Regions from separate parts of the Citrobacter sp. RHB25-C09 genome, predicted to be linked through region 1. Evidence: predicted binding sites of a transcription regulator. Region 1 holds the regulator's gene; each other region holds the start of a gene.

Evidence for each region. Region 1 encodes Fur, which represses iron uptake genes when iron is present. Its sites were predicted from a motif close to ATAATAATGAGAACNACTATCAA; they were not measured.
Region 2: the regulator Fur is predicted to act here: its motif matches at 4,608-4,630, upstream of HVY19_RS11235 (TonB-dependent siderophore receptor).
Region 3: the regulator Fur is predicted to act here: its motif matches at 2,442-2,464, upstream of sodA (superoxide dismutase [Mn]).

The regions. Positions count from the first base shown of each region.
Region 1 is NZ_CP057483.1:1,408,569-1,415,198, reverse strand. It holds gene pgm (phosphoglucomutase (alpha-D-glucose-1,6-bisphosphate-dependent)) at 1-1,235, opposite strand, end outside; gene seqA (replication initiation negative regulator SeqA) at 1,259-1,804, opposite strand; gene ybfF (esterase) at 2,002-2,775, shown strand; gene ybfE (LexA regulated protein) at 2,904-3,197, shown strand; gene fldA (flavodoxin FldA) at 3,347-3,877, shown strand; gene fur (ferric iron uptake transcriptional regulator) at 4,158-4,604, shown strand; gene chiQ (ChiQ/YbfN family lipoprotein) at 4,704-5,036, opposite strand; gene chiP (chitoporin) at 5,086-6,492, opposite strand.
Region 2 is NZ_CP057483.1:2,416,711-2,423,340, forward strand. It holds gene HVY19_RS11225 (glycoside-pentoside-hexuronide (GPH):cation symporter) at 1-379, opposite strand, end outside; gene HVY19_RS11230 (alpha,alpha-trehalase) at 706-2,412, shown strand; gene HVY19_RS11235 (TonB-dependent siderophore receptor) at 2,464-4,578, opposite strand; gene HVY19_RS11240 (GlsB/YeaQ/YmgE family stress response membrane protein) at 4,691-4,942, opposite strand; gene HVY19_RS11245 (flagellar brake protein) at 5,147-5,881, shown strand; gene emtA (membrane-bound lytic murein transglycosylase EmtA) at 5,878-6,492, opposite strand; gene ldcA (muramoyltetrapeptide carboxypeptidase) at 6,597-6,630, shown strand, end outside.
Region 3 is NZ_CP057483.1:4,171,490-4,178,119, reverse strand. It holds gene HVY19_RS19735 (TRAP transporter large permease) at 1-813, opposite strand, end outside; gene HVY19_RS19730 (TRAP transporter small permease) at 806-1,204, opposite strand; gene HVY19_RS19725 (TRAP transporter substrate-binding protein) at 1,223-2,206, opposite strand; gene sodA (superoxide dismutase [Mn]) at 2,537-3,157, shown strand; gene kdgT (2-keto-3-deoxygluconate transporter) at 3,375-4,358, shown strand; gene HVY19_RS19710 (dihydrodipicolinate synthase family protein) at 4,419-5,309, opposite strand; gene yiiM (6-hydroxyaminopurine reductase) at 5,463-6,134, shown strand; gene cpxA (envelope stress sensor histidine kinase CpxA) at 6,219-6,630, opposite strand, start outside.

The DNA of each region.
Region 1 (6,630 bases):
ATCCCGTCTTTGTCCGTAGACCACGGCGTACCGTCGAAGCGCAGGAAAGAGGCGCCCGCGCTCTCTTCGCCACCAAAGCCGAAGCTGCCGTCAAACAGACCGTCAACGAACCATTTAAAGCCAACCGGAACTTCTACCAGCTTACGGCCCAGGTCGTTAACCACGCGGTCAATCATCGCCGAAGACACCAGCGTTTTACCGACAGCCACCTCTTTGCCCCACTGCGGGCGATGCTGGAACAGGTAGTTGATCGCCACCGCCAGATAGTGGTTCGGGTTCATCAGCCCCGCCGGGGTTACGATGCCATGACGGTCGTAATCCGGGTCGTTTGCGAACGCCAAATCGAACTTATCACGCAGCGCCAACAGCCCAGCCATCGCACATTCAGAGGAGCAGTCCATGCGGATCGCGCCATCTTTATCGAGATGCATAAAGCGGAAAGTCTGATCGACCTGGTCGTTAACGATGGTCAGGTTGAGTTTGTAATGTTCACCAATACGCTTCCAGTATTCGATACCGGAACCACCCAGCGGATCCACGCCCAGCGTCAGGCCGGCTTTCTGGATCGCCGCCATATCGACGATGTCCGCCAACCCTTCAATGAAAGGCTGCACCAGATCCTGTTCTTTAACATGACCGGAGGCCAGCGCCGCATCCAGAGAGAGACGTTTCACCCCTTTCAGGCCATCTGCCAGTAATGCATTCGCGCGGTCTTCCACGACTTTAGTGACGTCGGTATCCGCAGGGCCGCCGTTAGGTGGATTGTATTTAATGCCACCATCTTCCGGTGGGTTATGCGACGGGGTGATGACGATACCATCCGCCAGCGCTCCGCCCTTTTTGTTATGGACCAGGATTGCGTTTGAGACGGCAGGCGTTGGCGTAAAACCGTTGTTCTCCTGAACAATCACGTCCACCCCGTTTGCCGCAAGCACTTCCAGCACCGAAATAAACGCCGGTTCGGAGAGTGCGTGAGTATCTTTACCCACATAGCAAGGACCGGTAATGCCGTTTTTCGCGCGCTCTTCGGCAATCGCCTGCGCAATCGCCAGAATATGCGGTTCATTGAAGCTATGGCGACCTGCACTGCCACGGTGTCCGGAGGTACCGAATTTCACCGCGTGTTCAGCATTCCCTGCTTCTGGTTTCAGTACATAATATTGCGCCGTCAGTTGGGCGACGTTAATCAAATCACTTTGTTGCGCAGGCTGTCCTGCACGGTTGTGGATTGCCATTGCCTGGTCCTTCTTTGCAAGGGTTAAATTGTTCCGCAAACCTTCTCAATCAATTCCGTCGGGAATTGCATTGACTGCATGATGTGTTCAATCATGCTGCATTTACGGCCAGTGTTGGTGTTGGTAATCACCCAATACGGCGTACCGGGTACGTGTTTCGGTTTGGTCTGATTACCATTTTTCAGCAGCGTCTGTTCGTCCGCCGCAAAATAGACGCGCGTTCTGCCATGCAACGATTCCGTTGCATCGGCAAAGGCGTGCGGATCCAGTGAATAAAGTGTAGACAGTACCAGCATGAAGCGATTGACCGCTCTCTTCTGTTCTGCGTATTCGTCAGACAGAAGCATTTCACGCATGGCGCGCACTTTATCCTTTACAGGATTGACGGGTTTCGCTTCCACAGCCACAGGTTGCTGCGCGCGAACCTCTTTTGCCGCTGAGGCGACAGGCTGTGATGCGGCGGAAAACTTCAACATGCGCCGTAAAATTTCGGATGCGCTCTCGCCGATATGCTTGGTGTGGCTGGCAATATAGCTATAGAGTTCATCATCGACTTCAATCGTTTTCATCTTAATCCAGTGCGGTGTCTTATCTGAATACAAGTCGTCAGGATTATCTGAACACAGTGTAAAGGCAAATCCTGACAGCGGATAGCGTCAAACCTGGCTGAACGTAAAACTCGGAGTAAACCGTAATGGTTGCAGCCCAGTTGTAGAATGGTCAACATAATACCCTAACCCGACGAAGCGAAAAAAAGAACTTTGCCATGAAATTGAATATCCGAGCGCAATCTGCACAAAACCTGCACAATAATTCTCCCATCGTCCTGGTTCACGGTCTGTTTGGCAGTCTGGATAATCTCGGCGTCCTGGCGCGCGACCTGGTAAACGACCACGATGTTATTCAGGTCGACATGCGCAACCACGGCCTGTCGCCCCGCGATCCGCAAATGAACTACGCGGTTATGGCGCAGGATCTGCTGGATACGCTGGATGCCCAGCAGATCGACAAAGCCACCTTTATTGGTCACTCAATGGGTGGCAAAGCGGTAATGGCGCTGACCGCATTAGCACCGGAGCGAGTCGATAAGTTAGTGGCAATCGATATTGCGCCGGTGGATTACCCTGTCCGCCGCCACGATGAAATTTTCACGGCCATCAACGCGGTAACGGCATCGGAGGCGCAAACCCGGCAGCAGGCGGCTGTGGTGATGCGCGAGCATCTTAACGAAGAAGGGGTGATTCAGTTTTTGCTGAAATCCTGGGCTGACGGCGAGTGGCGCTTTAACGTTCCGGTGCTGTGGGAGCAATACCCGCATATCGTCGGCTGGGAGACAATCCCGGCCTGGGACCACCCGGCGCTGTTTATTCCCGGCGGCAACTCCCCTTATGTCACCGAAGCGTATCGCGCCGACCTGCTCGCCCAGTTTCCGCAGGCGCGAGCCCACGTGATTGCCGGTGCGGGTCACTGGGTACATGCAGAAAAGCCCGAGGCTGTCCTGCGCGCCATCCGTCGTTATCTGAACGACACGGCGAACTGATTAAAAACTCGGCGTCCGTGCGCGATTACGCGCGCGAACGTTGGCGCGCCCCACTCGCTGATGTATGATGGCGCGCTATCCATCCGGGCTGACGCCCGACTGATTGTTCCCCCGAAATCACCAGGATCATGGCCAAAGAACAAACGGACCGTACGACATTAGATCTGTTCGCGCACGAGCGTCGTCCGGGAAGACCCAAAACCAATCCGCTTTCGCGCGATGAACAGCTGCGCATTAATAAGCGTAACCAGCTAAAACGCGACAAAGTTCGTGGCCTTAAGCGTGTCGAACTTAAGCTCAACGCGGAAGCCGTTGACGCCTTAAACGAACTGGCAGAATCCCGTAACATAAGTCGCAGCGAGCTGATTGAAGAAATGCTGATGTCCCAACTGGCAGCCTTGCGCAGTCAGACTCAGGGCTAGAAACCTCACATCCTCCACTTTCGTGTAGCATGAAGTGCACTCCTGCACGTTTGCTATTTCCGCATACCTGACTGTTCTGCTATGATTGCCCTTATCTGTGGGCAATTCGCCCCAACCATTTCAATGAGTTTCAAGAGGTTACTTCACTCATGGCAATCACTGGCATCTTTTTCGGCAGCGACACCGGGAATACCGAAAATATCGCAAAAATGATTCAGAAACAGCTTGGTAAAGACGTTGCTGATGTTCATGACATTGCTAAAAGCAGCAAAGAAGACCTGGAAGGGTATGACATTCTGCTGCTCGGCATCCCAACCTGGTACTACGGCGAAGCGCAATGCGACTGGGATGACTTCTTTCCGACCCTCGAAGAAGTTGATTTCAATGGCAAACTGGTGGCTCTTTTCGGCTGTGGCGACCAGGAAGATTATGCAGAATACTTCTGCGACGCGTTAGGAACTATTCGCGACATCATTGAGCCGCGCGGCGCAACCATCGTGGGTCACTGGCCGACGGCGGGTTACCACTTCGAAGCGTCTAAAGGTCTGGCAGATGACGACCATTTTGTCGGTCTGGCCATTGATGAAGATCGCCAGCCGGAGTTGACCGCTGAGCGCGTGGAAAAATGGGTAAAACAGATTTCCGAAGAATTGCATCTCGACGAAATTATTAACGCCTGATGTTATGCGGCGTAAACATGGTTTGCGCCGCATCAATAGACAGAACCAATCAAAATAATTGCTACAAATTTGTAACTTCCTTGCCCATCCCTGTACAATATGCAGGAGTTATTAGGTGGCGCTCTCATTTCCAGGCAATACCTCGTTATTATTAACATTTGCCAGAGCCTTGCGGTTTTCATTTAGACACGGCAGTCCTATAATGAATCGCAATATCTCGAGTGCAATTTCTGTCACTTCTTGTATGAAGTGAATCGTTTAGCAACAGGACAGATTCCGCATGACTGACAACAATACCGCATTAAAGAAGGCTGGCCTGAAAGTAACGCTTCCACGTTTGAAAATTTTGGAAGTTCTTCAGGGCCCGGAAAACCATCACGTCAGTGCGGAAGATTTATACAAACGACTGATCGACATGGGTGAAGAAATTGGTCTGGCGACCGTTTATCGCGTGCTGAACCAGTTTGATGACGCCGGTATCGTAACCCGCCACAATTTTGAAGGCGGCAAATCCGTTTTTGAACTGACGCAGCAACATCATCACGATCACCTGATCTGCCTTGACTGTGGGAAAGTGATCGAGTTCAGCGACGATTCTATCGAAGCGCGCCAACGTGAGATCGCGTCAAAGCATGGTATTCGTTTAACGAACCATAGCCTCTATCTCTACGGGCACTGCGCCGAAGGCGATTGCCGCGAAGATGAACAGGCGCACAACGCGAAATAAGTCACTGTATTCATAAAAGCCAACCTTAGGGTTGGTTTTTTTATGCCCAATAAAAGACCCGCAGAAAATGCGGGTCTTTTGTCTGCCGAACAGTAAGCGTTACTGCGCGCTGTTTTTGGTACGAATTTCATTCCAGATTTTATCGCAATCAGCGTTAACTGCCTGACCGTTTCCGCTATGCGCAGCCTGAATACATTGCTGGTAATCCAGTACGCGCACGCTTTCCTGGTTGGCAAACGCCTGATGCTGTTTCTCTTTCCTCAGTACGTTTAACACGCTCTGGCAGGCTTCAATTTTCTCTGGTGAACCCTGCGCCGTGTTGATACAGGCGCTGTACGCTTCTTTCAAACGACTGTCTTCTTTCGGTGCGGTAGAAGGAGCGCAGGCCACCAGTCCGGATGCCATCGCGGCGACGAGTAACAGTTTTTTCATAGAACAGTCCTCAACAGAGCGGCAGGCACCAGGCCCGCCGCTGCTGGCATTAGAAGATGGTGAACGGGGCAATCACGATGAATTTCACGTCGCGCTCATCCTGGAAGATGTTGCCGTAGCCGCCGCCCCAGCTTGGAATATTGGAGTGGTTGTCGTACTCGGTGAAGTGCAGTTTAAACATGGTGCCTTTCGCACGACCATCCTGCAGGGTGTAGACCGCATCCAGACTGTAAGAAGATTCTTCAATCGTACGGTTTTTATCGTAGTACGCATCTGGATTGCTCTGCCAGGTAGACGGTTTAGCGTCCCAGGCGTAAACATAGGATGCACCGACAGCCCAACCCGGCAGGTTCCAGTTTTTCAGATCATACATCGCGCCGAAGAAGACCGCTTTTTCGCCGTTGGCGTTGAAGTCTGAGCGGTTATCCCACCAGATGTCCAGACGACCGTTTGAGGAGGAGTAAGTCGGGGTCATACGTTGCAGGAAGAAACCCTGCTGCCCTTCCGCTTTCACCCAGGTGCCTTCCAGACGCAGATCAACCACTTCAGCCACTTTGTAGCCGAAGGTCAACGCCTGCAGCCAGGCCGTACCATCATAGATATCGCTTGCAGTACGGTTATCAACCTTATCGCGCGCGCCGTAGAACTGGTAGCTGGTGGAGAATGGGTTACCGGCTAAATCAAACTTGTAGCTGGCTTTCGCAAAGTACTGATCGACATAGCCTTCAGACTGACCAAATGCTGCTTCCAGCACTAAGTCATTTTTAAAGTCATATTTCGCGCCGATGGAGTGCAGGTAATCCACCTTTGTGGTTCTGTCGCCCTGGTAGAACTTATCCATCTCGATATGCCACGGGGACTTATATTCGTTGGTCCACATGTAGGAGAAGCTCAGTGCGCCGGCATCACCATAGTCGAAGTTTGCGCCCGCTTCCGCACCCTGATAGGTCCCAGGCATAAAGCTCCAGTGCGGCGCTAACAGCGTTTGTCCGGTAGGCTGAATATAGCCAGCGCGCGCCCAGGCCGGGCCATATTTAAATTTCGCAGCCGCTTTATAGAGACTGATTCCGCTCTTGTCGCCGGAATAATCTTCGTCATAGCCTTTGTTCTTTTTCGAGAATGCAATTTCGTTTGGATGGCCGCTATCGCCGTTTTCTGCCATTTCGATGGCAGTGAAGGCCGCAACATCCAGGCCGAACATATCAGCCGCATAGCCGGACTGGAAATCCAGGTTGGCGTTCCAGGTGGCGTGAGAAAGATTGGTTTTGTATTTGTCGCCGTCGGTCACATCTTTACGGTCACGCTCACGCTGCCAGTAATAGATGCCGCCGGTCAGGGTTGAATCATCGATAAAGCCTTCGGCCTGTGCAGCAGGAGCAACAACCAGACCCGACAGTGCTGTGATACCGGCGATAGCCAACGCCAGCGCACTACGTTTGCCACTAAACGTACGCATATGTATATCCTCTTTGACGTATAACCCTTCGTCTTTCAAGCCGCCTTGATGCATCTCGAAATCCATTGGGTATAAATTGCTGATGCAAAAAGCAAACAGCGAAAAAATAAAAATGAAAAAGTAGCGTTGAGAAAGACC
Region 2 (6,630 bases), 1.0 Mb from region 1:
TGGCGGTATACATTAATGTCATAAATATATATGCCGCAACCGCATAGATAATTTTTCCATTGTCGGTAAAGTCCGGCGTGGAATAAACCAGCACACAGCTCACGGCAAAGGGAATACAAATGGCTAATAACCAGGGACGAAAACGTCCCCAGCGCGTCGCGGTCGCATCTGCGATAGCGCCCATCACCGGGTCAGTGATGGCATCCAGCAGACGCACCAGTAAAAACATGGTCCCCATGACGGCGGGCGGCAGGCCATAGATGTCGGTATAGAAATACGCCAGGATGGCAACGGAGGAGTCAAAGACAATATGACTTGCGGCATCTCCCAGGCTATAGCCTATTTTTTCTTTTATGGGTAATCGTTCCACTTCAGACATGGGTCATCCTTTTTAAAATAAACGCAGTATTCTTTATTCCGGGGATGATCATTTCTTCACAGATGGTTATTTCGGTCTATTATGATTTTTCATTCATTTCTTATGTTTTTTGTCTTTTGTGATCGTCGCGAAAAACATTACCGCAAAATTTAATCATTCATTCTTACGATGAATATATTTTGCCAATATAAATTCATCGCTCTTTTAATAAGAAATGTCTGTGAGTTCGCAAAATAGCGGTTCAACGACGCGCTAATGGCGATCCTGGGCTACGATTTTCTGAGAGTAAATGCCGTTAATCGGTACGATCTTAAGGAGAATGCTCAATGTTAACCCCTGATATTCGCCGTCCCGGCCCGTTATTAGTTACCGCAAAAATGGCACTTTCCGGCACATTTATTCTGCTTGCCTCTCTGTCCGCTAACGCCGCAGATGAAACCGCGCCTGTGCCGCAACCGCCCGATATTTTGCTCGGACCTCTGTTTAATGATGTGCAGAATGCCAAACTGTTTCCCGACCAGAAAACGTTTGCTGATGCGGTTCCGGTCAACGATCCGTTAACCATTCTTGCGGATTATCGGATGCAGAAAAACCAATCCAGCTTTGATTTACGCCACTTTGTGAGCGTCAATTTCACGCTACCGAAAGAAGGAGAAAAATATGTGCCGCCAGAAGGACAGACGCTGCGTGAGCACATCGACGGCTTATGGCCCGTCTTAACCCGCTCCACCGAAAGTGCGGGGAAATGGGACTCACTGCTGCCGCTACCTGAACCGTATGTCGTCCCTGGCGGGCGTTTCCGGGAAGTCTATTATTGGGACAGCTATTTCACCATGCTGGGACTTGCCGAAAGCGATCATTGGGACAAAGTGGCTGATATGGTGGCGAACTTCGGTTGGGAGATCGATAACTTTGGCCATATTCCTAACGGCAACCGCACCTATTATCTGAGCCGCTCACAGCCGCCCTTTTTCTCGTTAATGGTAGAACTGCTGGCACAGCATGACGGTGATGACGCACTGAAAAAATACCTCCCTCAGTTGCAAAAAGAGTACGCCTACTGGATGGAAGGTGTTGAAACGCTTACCCCGGGTCAGCAGAACAAACGTGTCGTGAAACTCGATGACGGTACGATCCTCAACCGCTACTGGGATGAACGCGATACTCCGCGTCCGGAATCCTGGGTGGAAGATATTGCCACCGCCAAGAGCAATGCAAACCGCCCGGCAACGGAAATCTATCGCGACCTGCGTTCTGCCGCCGCTTCCGGATGGGATTTCAGCTCACGCTGGATGGACAACCCGCAGCAGCTCAGCACCATCAGAACCACCAGCATTGTGCCGGTCGATCTCAACGCCCTGCTATACAAGATGGAAAAAATCCTCGCCCGCGCCAGCAAAGCCGCGGGGGATGATGCGAAGGCAAGCCAGTACGAAACGCTGGCCAACGATCGTCAGAAAGCGATTGAACATTATTTATGGAATGACAAAGAGGGCTGGTACGCCGACTACGATCTAAAGAGCAAACAGGTACGTAATCAGCTTACCGCAGCCGCTCTGTTCCCGCTGTACGTGAACGCGGCGGCGAAAGATCGCGCCAGTAAAATGGCGGCAGCAACCCGCGACCATTTATTACAGCCCGGCGGGCTTGCAACGACTTCCGTGAAAAGCGGTCAGCAGTGGGATGCGCCAAACGGCTGGGCACCGCTGCAATGGGTCGCAACGGAAGGATTGCAGAACTACGGGCAGGAAAACGTCGCAATGGAAGTCACCTGGCGTTTTCTGACCAACGTTCAGCATACTTACGATCGCGAGCAAAAGCTGGTTGAAAAATATGATGTCAGCAGCACCGGCACCGGCGGTGGTGGCGGTGAATACCCGCTGCAGGATGGCTTCGGCTGGACCAACGGCGTCACCCTGAAAATGCTCGACTTAATCTGTCCGCAGGAAAAACCGTGCGACAGCGTGCCCGCCTCGCGCCCTGCCGTCGGCCAGAGCACCACAGAACAACCGCAAAAAGCAGCAACGCCATAATCAACTGCACAAACCGGCCTGGTGTCTCCAGGCCGGTTTTATTTTACACCATCAGAAACTGTAGCTTGCGCCAACCTGTACGGTTCGGTCACGCCCAATCCAGCAGTTTGTGCTGTCGTAGCAGCTAAAGGTTTCTTTGTTGGTAATGTTCTGTGCGCTGGCTTTTAGCGTTACGCCACTGAGCGCAGGCAGCACTTCACCGACGCGATACGACAGCGCGAGATCGTACTGCATAGTACCTCCCAGCTTGCCGCCTTTATTATCCGGTGAGATTTCCATCGGCCCGGTATATCGCGCCCCTGCCCCCATTGTTAGCCCGCGCAATGCCGTTTCTTCGAAGGTGTAATCGCCCCAGAGATTAAAGGCGTTCTCCGGAACCTGCGTTGGCCGTTTTCCTTTGTACGTTTCATCTTCCGTATTGATGGCATGGGTATAGGCGTAATTGGCAATCAACGTGACGTTATCTGCGGGGCGACTGATTACCGAAAGCTCAGCACCGTTCGATTCGATTTCTCCGGTCTGACGATAGTCCCACTCTGGCGTTGCCGAGAGGACATTTTTCTGCCGGATGTTAAACACCGACGCGGTAAAGGTCGTCGCGTAATCCGCCAGCAGGTATTTGATCCCACCTTCCAGTTGTTTACTGGTCGTCGGCTTCACGTTTTTATCCGTCAGCGTACCTTGCGGCGAGATAGGCTTAAAACCTTCGGAATAGCTGATGAACGGCGAAATTCCATTTTCAAACGCATACAGCGCGCCAAGGCGTTTTGTCACCCGGTCCTGGGAAATCCAGGTCTTTTCGTCATCCTGTAACGCATCAGTCGTGGTTGAACGGTAATCGTCATAGCGGATACTGGCCAGCAGATTTAAGCCGCCAAACTCGATTTGATCCTGCAAATAGTAGCCATTCTGCTGATATGAGAGACGGTTTTTCTGCGCCGTATACAGCCCCAGTTCGCGGGTACGAATTTGATGGTAGTCCGGGTCGCGCATATCGATACCCGGCGTGGCGCTCGCGTACTGATAGAAGTAATGGCTGTCGAGTTTTTGGTAATCAAAACCGGCCAGCAGATGGTGCTGCCATTCGCCCAGCGCGACCGTTTTCGTCAACTGGTTATCCACGTTGAAACTCTTCAAATCTTCATCAGTCGTGTAGGCAAAGCGGTTTAGCATCCACACCGGGTTGCTGCCGTTACCGGTGGAATAAACACTGCGCTGATGGGTATCGACGTCAAAATAGCGGGCCTGTTGGCTCACGCCCCAGCCGTTATCAAACTCATGCTCGAAGTGGTAACCAACCATCCACTGACGTTGTTTAAAACCGCTCCATTTATCCCCGGCGTAATCACGGCGGTCAGCGTATCCGGATCGCAGATAAGCGATGGGCAGCGGGTTAGAAGGTGACAGTGACGGTGTGTTTTGCGCCAGCGCATCGAGGGTCAGACGCGTTTTGCTGTCCGGCTGCCAGGTGACGGAAGGCGCCAGTAAATAATCTTCATAACGTGTGGTGCGGGGCTGATCGTCCCCTTCCGTTGCCTTGCCCAGCAGACGGTAGTTCCAGTCACTGTCACTGATTTTACCGGTAGAATCCAGGTAGCCTTCTTTGAGATTACGTGTACCGGTGTTAAAACCCACCTCGGTGTGCTGCTGCGCCTGAGGTTTTTTGCCCTGAATGTTAACCAGCCCGCCGGGTGAACCATTACCGTACAGTACTGACGCTGGCCCTTTAAGGATATCCACGCTGTCGATCAGTAGCGGATCGATACGCGCCTTCGTATTGCCCGTGACGTTGTACGGAAGCTGCAGACCGTTGTAGTACTCCTGATCGACAGCGAACCCCCGAATTTTATATTCGCTCATGTACGACGTATTGCCGCGTACCTCGGTGGAAACGCCTGGCGCATAGCGCAGGATCTCATTCACCGACCCGGCATGACGCAGGGCGATCTCTTTGTTATTGATAGTATTAATGACCTGCGGTGTTTTACTTTCCGGTACGGCGGATTTCGTGGCGCTGTTGGTCCAGGCAGGTAACAGGCTCTCCTGACCCGACGACGTGACCACGATGGTGGATTCGTTGGATTGTGCAGCAACGCACGATGATGCCAGAGCAAGGGAAATACAGCCTGAAAGCGCGCGGATCCGTAAGCGTGAAGGTGTTTTCATAATGAGAATAATTATAAGTTGGAATCGGAACGCCAATTATTCTCATTTTCATTAGCAAATCAAGCACTGGAAGGCACAAGATAAAGCAACGGCTCCCGCAGGAGCCGCTGTGTTAGCGTCGAACGAGCCGGAAGACGCCCAGTACCACAATGGCGCCAACCACCGCGACCAGGAAACTTTGCATATTAAATCCGCTGACGCTGCCGCCGATACCAAACATGGTCGCCAGCCATCCGCCTACCACTGCGCCCACGATACCGAGAATGCAGGTGAGGAAAAAGCCGCCCCCATCGCGTCCTGGCATCAAAAACTTGGCGATCACACCCGCAATCAAACCAAACACAATCCAGGCAATAATTCCCATACTCAGGCCCTCTTTTCAGTGAAAAGCATACGCAACGGTTTCTTGCGCTCGTTCACTAAGTATAGGCAAGTCCTTGATTCGTGCAGTATCGCTACGGATGAATTCTCACGCTTTCTGAAAAAAGCTCACGCATTTGTATTAAGTTTTGCTCTGAAATGCCGATAACCGTTCGACAGTCTGTCAGACAGCCAGGAGTTTTTCCGCGTGAGTCAGTACAATGAGCAGTTCCTGAAGCAAAATCCGTTGGCGATTTTGGGCGTACTTCGTGACCTACACATCAATCAGGTGCCGCTGCGTGTCTCCTGGCCTGGCGGACAATTTATCAGTAAGGTTCTGGACGTTTCCCCGGAAAAACTGGTGTTCGACTTCGGTAGCCAGCAGCAAGAAAACATTGCCGTTCAGAAAGCCAGTAACATTACCATTACTGCTGAAACGCAGGGCGCAAAAGTTGAATTTACCCTTGCCCAGATTGAAAGCGGCGAGTATTTGCACTTACCGGCTTTTTTTAGCCCACTTCCCTCTGCGCTGTGGTTTGTACAACGTCGGGAGTATTTTCGCATCTGTGCACCGTCACACCCTGTCTATTACGGCACGGCACAAATGCCAGATAACAGCGTCCTCCATTTTCGTCTTTTTGATTTGTCGCTGGGCGGAATGGGCGCATTGCTGGAGGGGGCAACACCCGCTGGGCTGACGCCGGGAATGTGCTTTACTCAGTTGGTACTGAACATGGGGGAATGGGGTCGGTTCCGCTTTGACGCCCAACTTCTCTCCGTCACGGAACGCAAAATTATTGACGGGAAAAATGAGACTGTCTCCACTCCCCGCCTGAGCTTCCGTTTTCTCAACGTCGGCCCAGGGGTAGAGCGGGAATTGCAGCGAATTATCTATTCGCTTGAGCGCGAGGCGCGGGAAAAATCCAATAAGGTCCGCGATTAATTCATCACATCCAGCGCCCGTTGAAGTTTCCAGATATAGCGCGGGGCTTGTGGCGCAGGATGATTATTAGCGACGTGTTCGAGAAACTCATCGGCATCGAGATCGTTAATCTTACCGATCGCTTTTTTACGATCTGAAGAGAAGGTGCGTAACAACGCGCCTGCACCGTTGGCATAAGAAACCACCAGCGCGTACTGCATCACCTGCGGGTCTTCAATACCTGCTAACGGACCGGTTTCCAGGATGTTCAGATAGGCAGCCCCCATGGAGATATTGCGCTCAGGGTTTTTCAGTTCGCTGGTGCTGGGTTCACCACTCCAGCCCATCCGGCGATAGACATCGCGTCCGGAGGTGGAAGCTTTAAGCTGCATCAGACCGATGGCATTCGACTTACTGACCGCATTGGGATTTCCGCCCGACTCAATGGCGATTATCGCGGTGATCAACTGTGGACTCACCCCCCAGGCCGCCCCCGCTTTTTCACTGATCGGCATCCACTGCATCGCGCGCTTTACCGGAACTTCCGCATTCCACGGGGGATTTTTGTAATCCTGCTTTGAGCTACAGCCAGCCAGCAGCACGATTAAAAAGGCGAACCATCTTAATTTCACGTCATCCATCCTTATAGCCGGATAAGGAAAGCGTCATCCGGCAAAACGTTCTAATATAAGCGGCATGATATACATTTGCGTTTTATTGTCAGCAAGGAAATGCCATGTCTCTGTTTCATTTAATCGCCCCTTCAGGCT
Region 3 (6,630 bases), 1.6 Mb from region 1:
ATCTTTGATTTTTAGCGTGCGGTAAAACACCATCGTCAGCAGCAGCGTATACACCACGGCGATAGCGGAAGCCTCAATGGCGGTGAAAATTCCCTGCACGATGCCGCCGACAATAATCACAATCAGCAGCAGGCTGGGGATGGCTTCAACCGCGACTTTTAACGCCATGCCCTTTTGCACGGTGAAAAAGACGCGGTAGTTGTTGCGTTTTGCCACCACCAGCGTCACCAGCATACAGCCGACACCCCAAAACACTCCCGCCACCAGACCGCCTGCGAACAGTGCAGCAATGGATGTGCCTCCGCTGGCCAGCGCGTAGAGAATAAACGCGGTTGTGGGTGGAATGAGCATACCGGTAGGCGCAGAGGCGATGTTAACCGCAGCGGCAAAACTCCGATCGTAACCTTCACGCGCGCTCATCGGCACCATCACACCGCCAATGGAGGTTGAGGCGGCAATCGCAGAACCGGAAATCGCGCCAAACATCATGTTGCCCACGATGTTGGTGTAAGAGAGCGAGCCGGGTAATTTGCCGGTAAACAGTTTGGCAAAATTCACCAACCGGGTGGCGATGCCCCCACTGTTCATGATCACCCCAGAGAGCACAAAGAACGGCACCGCCAGCAGGGCGAAACTGTCGAGGCTGGAAAACATTTTCTGCGCGGTGGCAAACATCGAAATATCAAACGGCAGTACCAGCATCATGGTGCTGAAGGAGGCGATAACAATGCAAATCCCGATGGGCGCACCCATCGCCAGCAGAACAACAAAAACGGCTATCAGCGTGCAGGACGCCAGAATGGGGTCAATCATGAGATTTCTCCAGAGCAGATTCAGAGACATTGGAAGCGGAATGGGGCGCTTTCAGAGATTCAGCGATATTCAACAGGCCATAGAGGATGATCAGGACGCCAGCGCAGGGCAGGGCGTAATACACTTTGCCCATCGGAATACCCAGCGCCGGGGAGACTTTGTCCAGCAGGATGGTCAGGCTGATATGCTGCTTTTTGCCTGCGACATAGGCCATCCCCAGCATGGAAACCCACACCAGTAAAAAACGTAACATCTCTTCGGTAATGGTACTGGGGACGCCCAGAATATAACGGCTGATCACCTGCCAGCAGGAGATGCCCACCATGATTGCCAGCACCAGGCAACAAACGCTGCCGAGCACCACATCAAGTCCCTTTCTGAATGTGTTCATCTTCATTTCCTGTTCAGATTAATTTTTGGCGTTCTGGATACGCTGATAAAGCGCGTAAAGCTGCGGCTTCGCTTTTAAACTTTCGTAGATGGGCTGCACCGCTGCCTGGAACGGCTTTTTATCGATCTCAAAAAATTCGACGTTGAAATCCTTCACAGCGGCCTGCCGGGTTTTTTCGATCTCTTTGTCCCATGCGGCTTTTTCAAATTCGATGGAGTCCTGAATCGCGGCTTTGACGATGCGCTGCTGATCCGGCGTCAGTTTTTCCAGGGTGAGGGTGCTCATCAGCAAAATATCGGGAATGCGGGTGTGCATGTCATAGGTGTAATAGCGCGCTACTTCGCCGTGGCGAGCGATGGTCAGCGCGAACTCGTTGTTTTCCGCGCCGTCCAGAATGCCCTGCTGCAATGAGGTATACACTTCCGCCTGGCTCATCGCGATGGGGGACGCGCCGAGCAGTTTGAGGGTCTGAATGGCCGTTTCGCTCTGCATTACGCGGATCTTTTTCCCGCGCAAATCTTCAATGCTTTTGACGGGGCCTTTGCTCATATAAAAGTTGCGCGCCCCGGAGTCGTACCAGCCCACGCCAACAAAGCCTTGCGCCGCCGTGGACTGATAAACGGGTTCCATCACCGTCGGGTTGTCCATTACCGCGTAATATTCTTCTACGCTGGCAAACAGATACGGTAGCGAGAAGACGCCGTAGGCGGGAGAAAAGCTCTCCATCAACGCGGAGGAGACTTTGGTGATATCCACCACGCCGACCTGCGTCAGTTCCACCAGTTCGCGCTCCCCGCCAAGCTGGCCATCCGGGAAGTACTGTACTTTGATATCGCCACCCGTTTTCTCTTCAACCTGTTGGCCGAAGAAATGCAGTGCATCCTTCACCGGCTGGCTGTTTTCCGCATAAGCGAGGCGCAAAACGGTTTCGCCATGGGAGAAAAAGGAGAGTGTTGAGAGTAAGGCCAACGTAGCCAGACGTATAAAACCAGGTTGCTTCATGATTCCCTCGCAATTTTAATAATTTGCCGGAAATCTAATTGCGCTGGGTCACGATAACCTTTTTGATTTTGCCAACGCAGGCAAAATTTGGCACCGAAAGAAAGATTTTGAAACTCTGTTTCACATATCGATCTTTCCAGGAATTTATAAAGATGTATCAGGCTTGACGGCTGAGTTTAAATGCACCGAATTCAGTGGGTAAGAGCAGGGATAAACCCACAAAAAAAGTACGGCATTGATAATCATTTTCAATATCATTTAATTAACTATAATGAACCAACTGCTTACGCGGCGTTAACACCCAGCCGCTCGATTATTATGGAGATGAATATGAGTTATACACTGCCATCCCTGCCGTACGCTTACGATGCTCTGGAACCGCACTTCGATAAGCAGACGATGGAAATCCACCATACCAAACACCACCAGACCTACGTTAACAACGCTAACGCGGCGCTGGAAAACCTGCCTGAATTCGCGAATCTGTCTGCGGAAGAGCTGATCAGCAAACTGGATCAACTGCCGGCAGATAAGAAAACCGTACTGCGCAACAACGCAGGCGGTCACGCTAACCACAGCCTGTTCTGGAAAGGCCTGAAAAAGGGCACCACCCTGCAGGGTGACCTGAAAGCCGCTATCGAACGTGATTTCGGTTCCGTTGATAACTTCAAAGCCGAGTTCGAAAAAGCTGCCGCGACCCGCTTCGGTTCCGGTTGGGCGTGGCTGGTGCTGAAAGGCGACAAGCTGGCCGTTGTCTCTACCGCTAACCAGGACTCCCCGCTGATGGGTGAAGCTATTTCTGGCGCTTCCGGTTTCCCAATCGTGGGCCTGGATGTGTGGGAACACGCTTACTATCTGAAATTCCAGAACCGTCGCCCGGACTACATCAAAGAGTTCTGGAACGTGGTGAACTGGGACGAAGCTGCGGCGCGTTTTGCTGCGAAGAAATAAAGACGTTTGTAGGCCGGGTAAGGCGATACGCCACTTCCCGGCATGACAATCAGAACCCCATCGGTGACGCCGTTGGGGTTTTTTTTGTGATCAAAATCAAAATAAAAACAGCGATCCATTAAAAATGAAACATTGTTTTTATATGTGGTTTCGATCACTTTAATTTGTGCTATGAATGTCTATCGTTTACTCATCTTTACATCCTGAGGCGATGGAAATGCAGATAAAACGCACAATTGAAAAAATCCCTGGTGGCATGATGCTTGTCCCTTTGTTCCTGGGCGCGCTGTGTCATACCTTCTCACCCGATGCGGGGAAATATTTCGGCTCCTTTACCAACGGAATGATCACCGGTACGGTGCCGATTCTGGCCGTGTGGTTTTTCTGCATGGGAGCATCGATCAAACTCAGCGCAACCGGCACGGTACTACGAAAATCCGGTACGCTGGTGGTCACGAAGATTGCCGTGGCGTGGGTGGTCGCGGCGATTGCCTCGCGGATCATTCCCGAGCATGGCGTTGAAGCCGGATTCTTCGCCGGGTTGTCCACGCTGGCGCTGGTGGCGGCAATGGATATGACCAACGGCGGCCTATACGCTTCCATCATGCAGCAGTACGGCACTAAAGAAGAAGCGGGCGCATTTGTCCTGATGTCGCTGGAATCTGGCCCGCTGATGACCATGATTATCCTTGGTACCGCCGGGATAGCTTCGTTTGAGCCGCATGTGTTCGTCGGTGCGGTGCTGCCGTTCCTGGTCGGCTTTACATTGGGTAACCTGGACCCGGATCTGCGTGAATTCTTCAGCAAAGCAGTGCAGACACTGATTCCGTTCTTCGCCTTCGCGCTCGGTAACACCATTGACCTGAGCGTCATCGCCCAGACCGGTCTGTTGGGTATCCTGCTGGGCGTGGCGGTAATTATCGTTACCGGTATTCCGCTGATTATTGCCGACCGACTGATTGGCGGCGGTGACGGTACGGCGGGCGTAGCGGCATCCAGCTCGGCGGGTGCGGCGGTAGCGACGCCGGTGCTGATTGCTGAAATGGTGCCAGCGTTTAAACCCATGGCGCCTGCGGCGACGTCTCTGGTGGCGACCTCCGTGATTGTGACGTCGATCCTGGTGCCGATCATTACCTCCGTATGGTCGAAGAAGGTGAAAGCGCGAGCGGCGGAAGCAGATATTCGTGCAGCGGTGAAGTAAGTTTAGGAAAGTAAAGGGGAAGAGGCCCGGTCAGCGTTAGCGCTGCCGGGCTTTTTACGTTTAACGACCAAACACCTCGTCAATCGTGCGACATTCACTCTCGTTCAGCTCACCGCCCGCGCTGCGTGAAACGCCGGTACAGTAACCGAACTTGCGTGACACCACCGTCTTGATGGTGGTAACAAAATCTTCGCCAATGGCATAGATGGACATATAGGTGCCGATCTTCTGCTGGATCTCCTGTAATGCATTCAGGTCACCGCGCTTAAACGCCTCGCGCGCGCTGACAAACAGCTCAGGCATGACGTTGTTTAAGCCCGAGATAATCCCTGCGCCACCCGCCAACAGATTCGGAATGTAATATTCGTCATAACCGGAAAGTACCGCAAAATCGTCGCGCACTGCGCGGGTTTTCTGGATCATGCTACGGGTATGAGACTGACAGTCGACGGTATCTTTTATTCCGGCAAAATTGGGGAATTCGGCAGCAAGCGTCGCGACCAGATCCGGTGTTAAATCACAGCCGGTGCGCGGCGGAAAGTTGTAAGCAAACCATTTTCCACTGAGTTTCTGGCCCAACTGGCGGAAGTAGCTCAGCAGCTGCTTCGGCGTTTGGCCATAGTAATAAGGCGGCAGAATCATCACCGCATCATACCCCGTGCGATAGGCTTCCTGCGCCATTTGCAGAACGTCCTGGGTGCAGGTTGAAGAGACGTTGGCGACCATTTTTAGCGGGCTCATGCTGCGCGCTTCACGAATCAGCAACAGCCTCTCCTCTAGCGTGAAAGAGGCAAACTCTCCGATACTGCCCATTAGCAAAATGACGTCGATTTTCGCCTCTGTCAGGCGTTGGAGATGTTGCTTCAGACCGATGAGATCCACTTTTCCGTCATGATCCATTGGCGTAATGGATGGGCACCAGACGCCAGCAAATTGCGATTGAACTGTCACGTTGTTGACTCCTCATTATGAAATAGCGTTTCAAAAAACACTTCTATTGATAGCATTTATATTTGCGCGGGGAGTGAACCGTGCTCGCATTTTGCGCGGCTGAGTTAAAATAATTGTGGTTAAATAGGACAACTTTATCGGGGAGAGGGACCCATGCGATATCCAGTAGACGTATTCAGCGGGAAGATTCAGGACTATGCAGGGAATCGCCCCAGCGCGATTAGCAAAATTCAGCTCGATGGCGAACTGATGCTGACGGAGCTGGGACTGGAAGGTGATGAGCAAGCGGAAAAGAAAATTCACGGCGGGCCCGATCGCGCGCTGTGTCATTATCCGCGTGAGCATTATTTATATTGGGCGCGTGAATATCCTGAACAGGCCGATCTCTTTGTCGCCCCTGCTTTTGGCGAGAATCTCTCCACCGAGGGTCTGACCGAGCAGAATGTCTACATTGGTGATATTTTTCGCTGGGGTGAGGCGCTGATTCAGGTCACGCAGCCGCGCTCGCCATGCCATAAGCTTAATTTCCATTTTGGTATTTGCGACATGGCAAGCCAGATGCAAAACAGCGGCAAAACGGGCTGGCTGTGCAGCGTCATCATGGCTGGCAAGGTCTCGACCGAGGCGCCGCTGGAGCTGGTGTCACGCGTCAGCGATGTGAGCGTGCAGGAAGCCATTGCTATCGCCTGGCATATGCCGTTTGATGACGATCAGTACCACCGTCTGATGTCCGCAGCAGGGCTGTCGAAAAGCTGGACCAGAACGATGCAGAAACGTCGCCTGAGCGGCAAGATTGAAGATCAAGCGCGACGTTTGCGCGGCTGAGGATTGCCCGGTGGCGCTGCCGCTTACCGGACCTACGGGTTATGAGGGCCGGATAAGGCATTACGCCACCATCCGGCATCCCGGTTAAGAACGCTTATACAGCGGTAGCCAAATCACCAGCCGTAAACCGCCTAACGGGCTGTCTTCGGCTTTCACCCAGCCACGGTGCTGCTGGATCGCGGTTTCGACAATCGCCAGACCCAGACCGGTACCACCCGATTCGCGATCGCGTGCTTCATCGGTTCGGTAAAACGGACGGAATATCTGCTCGCGATCTTCAGGGCTTACTCCCGGACCATCGTCATCAACGGTAATCGTAATCCCGTCTTTATCCACTGCGAAACCGACTTCAATTTTGGTGTGCGAATAACGCAGGGCATTACGAACGATATTTTCCAGCGCACTTTCCAGCGCATTCGGGTTACCGTATAGCGGCCACGGCCCCGGAGGGAAGTTCACCGTCAACGATTTACCCATCTGTTCGGCTTCAAAGGCG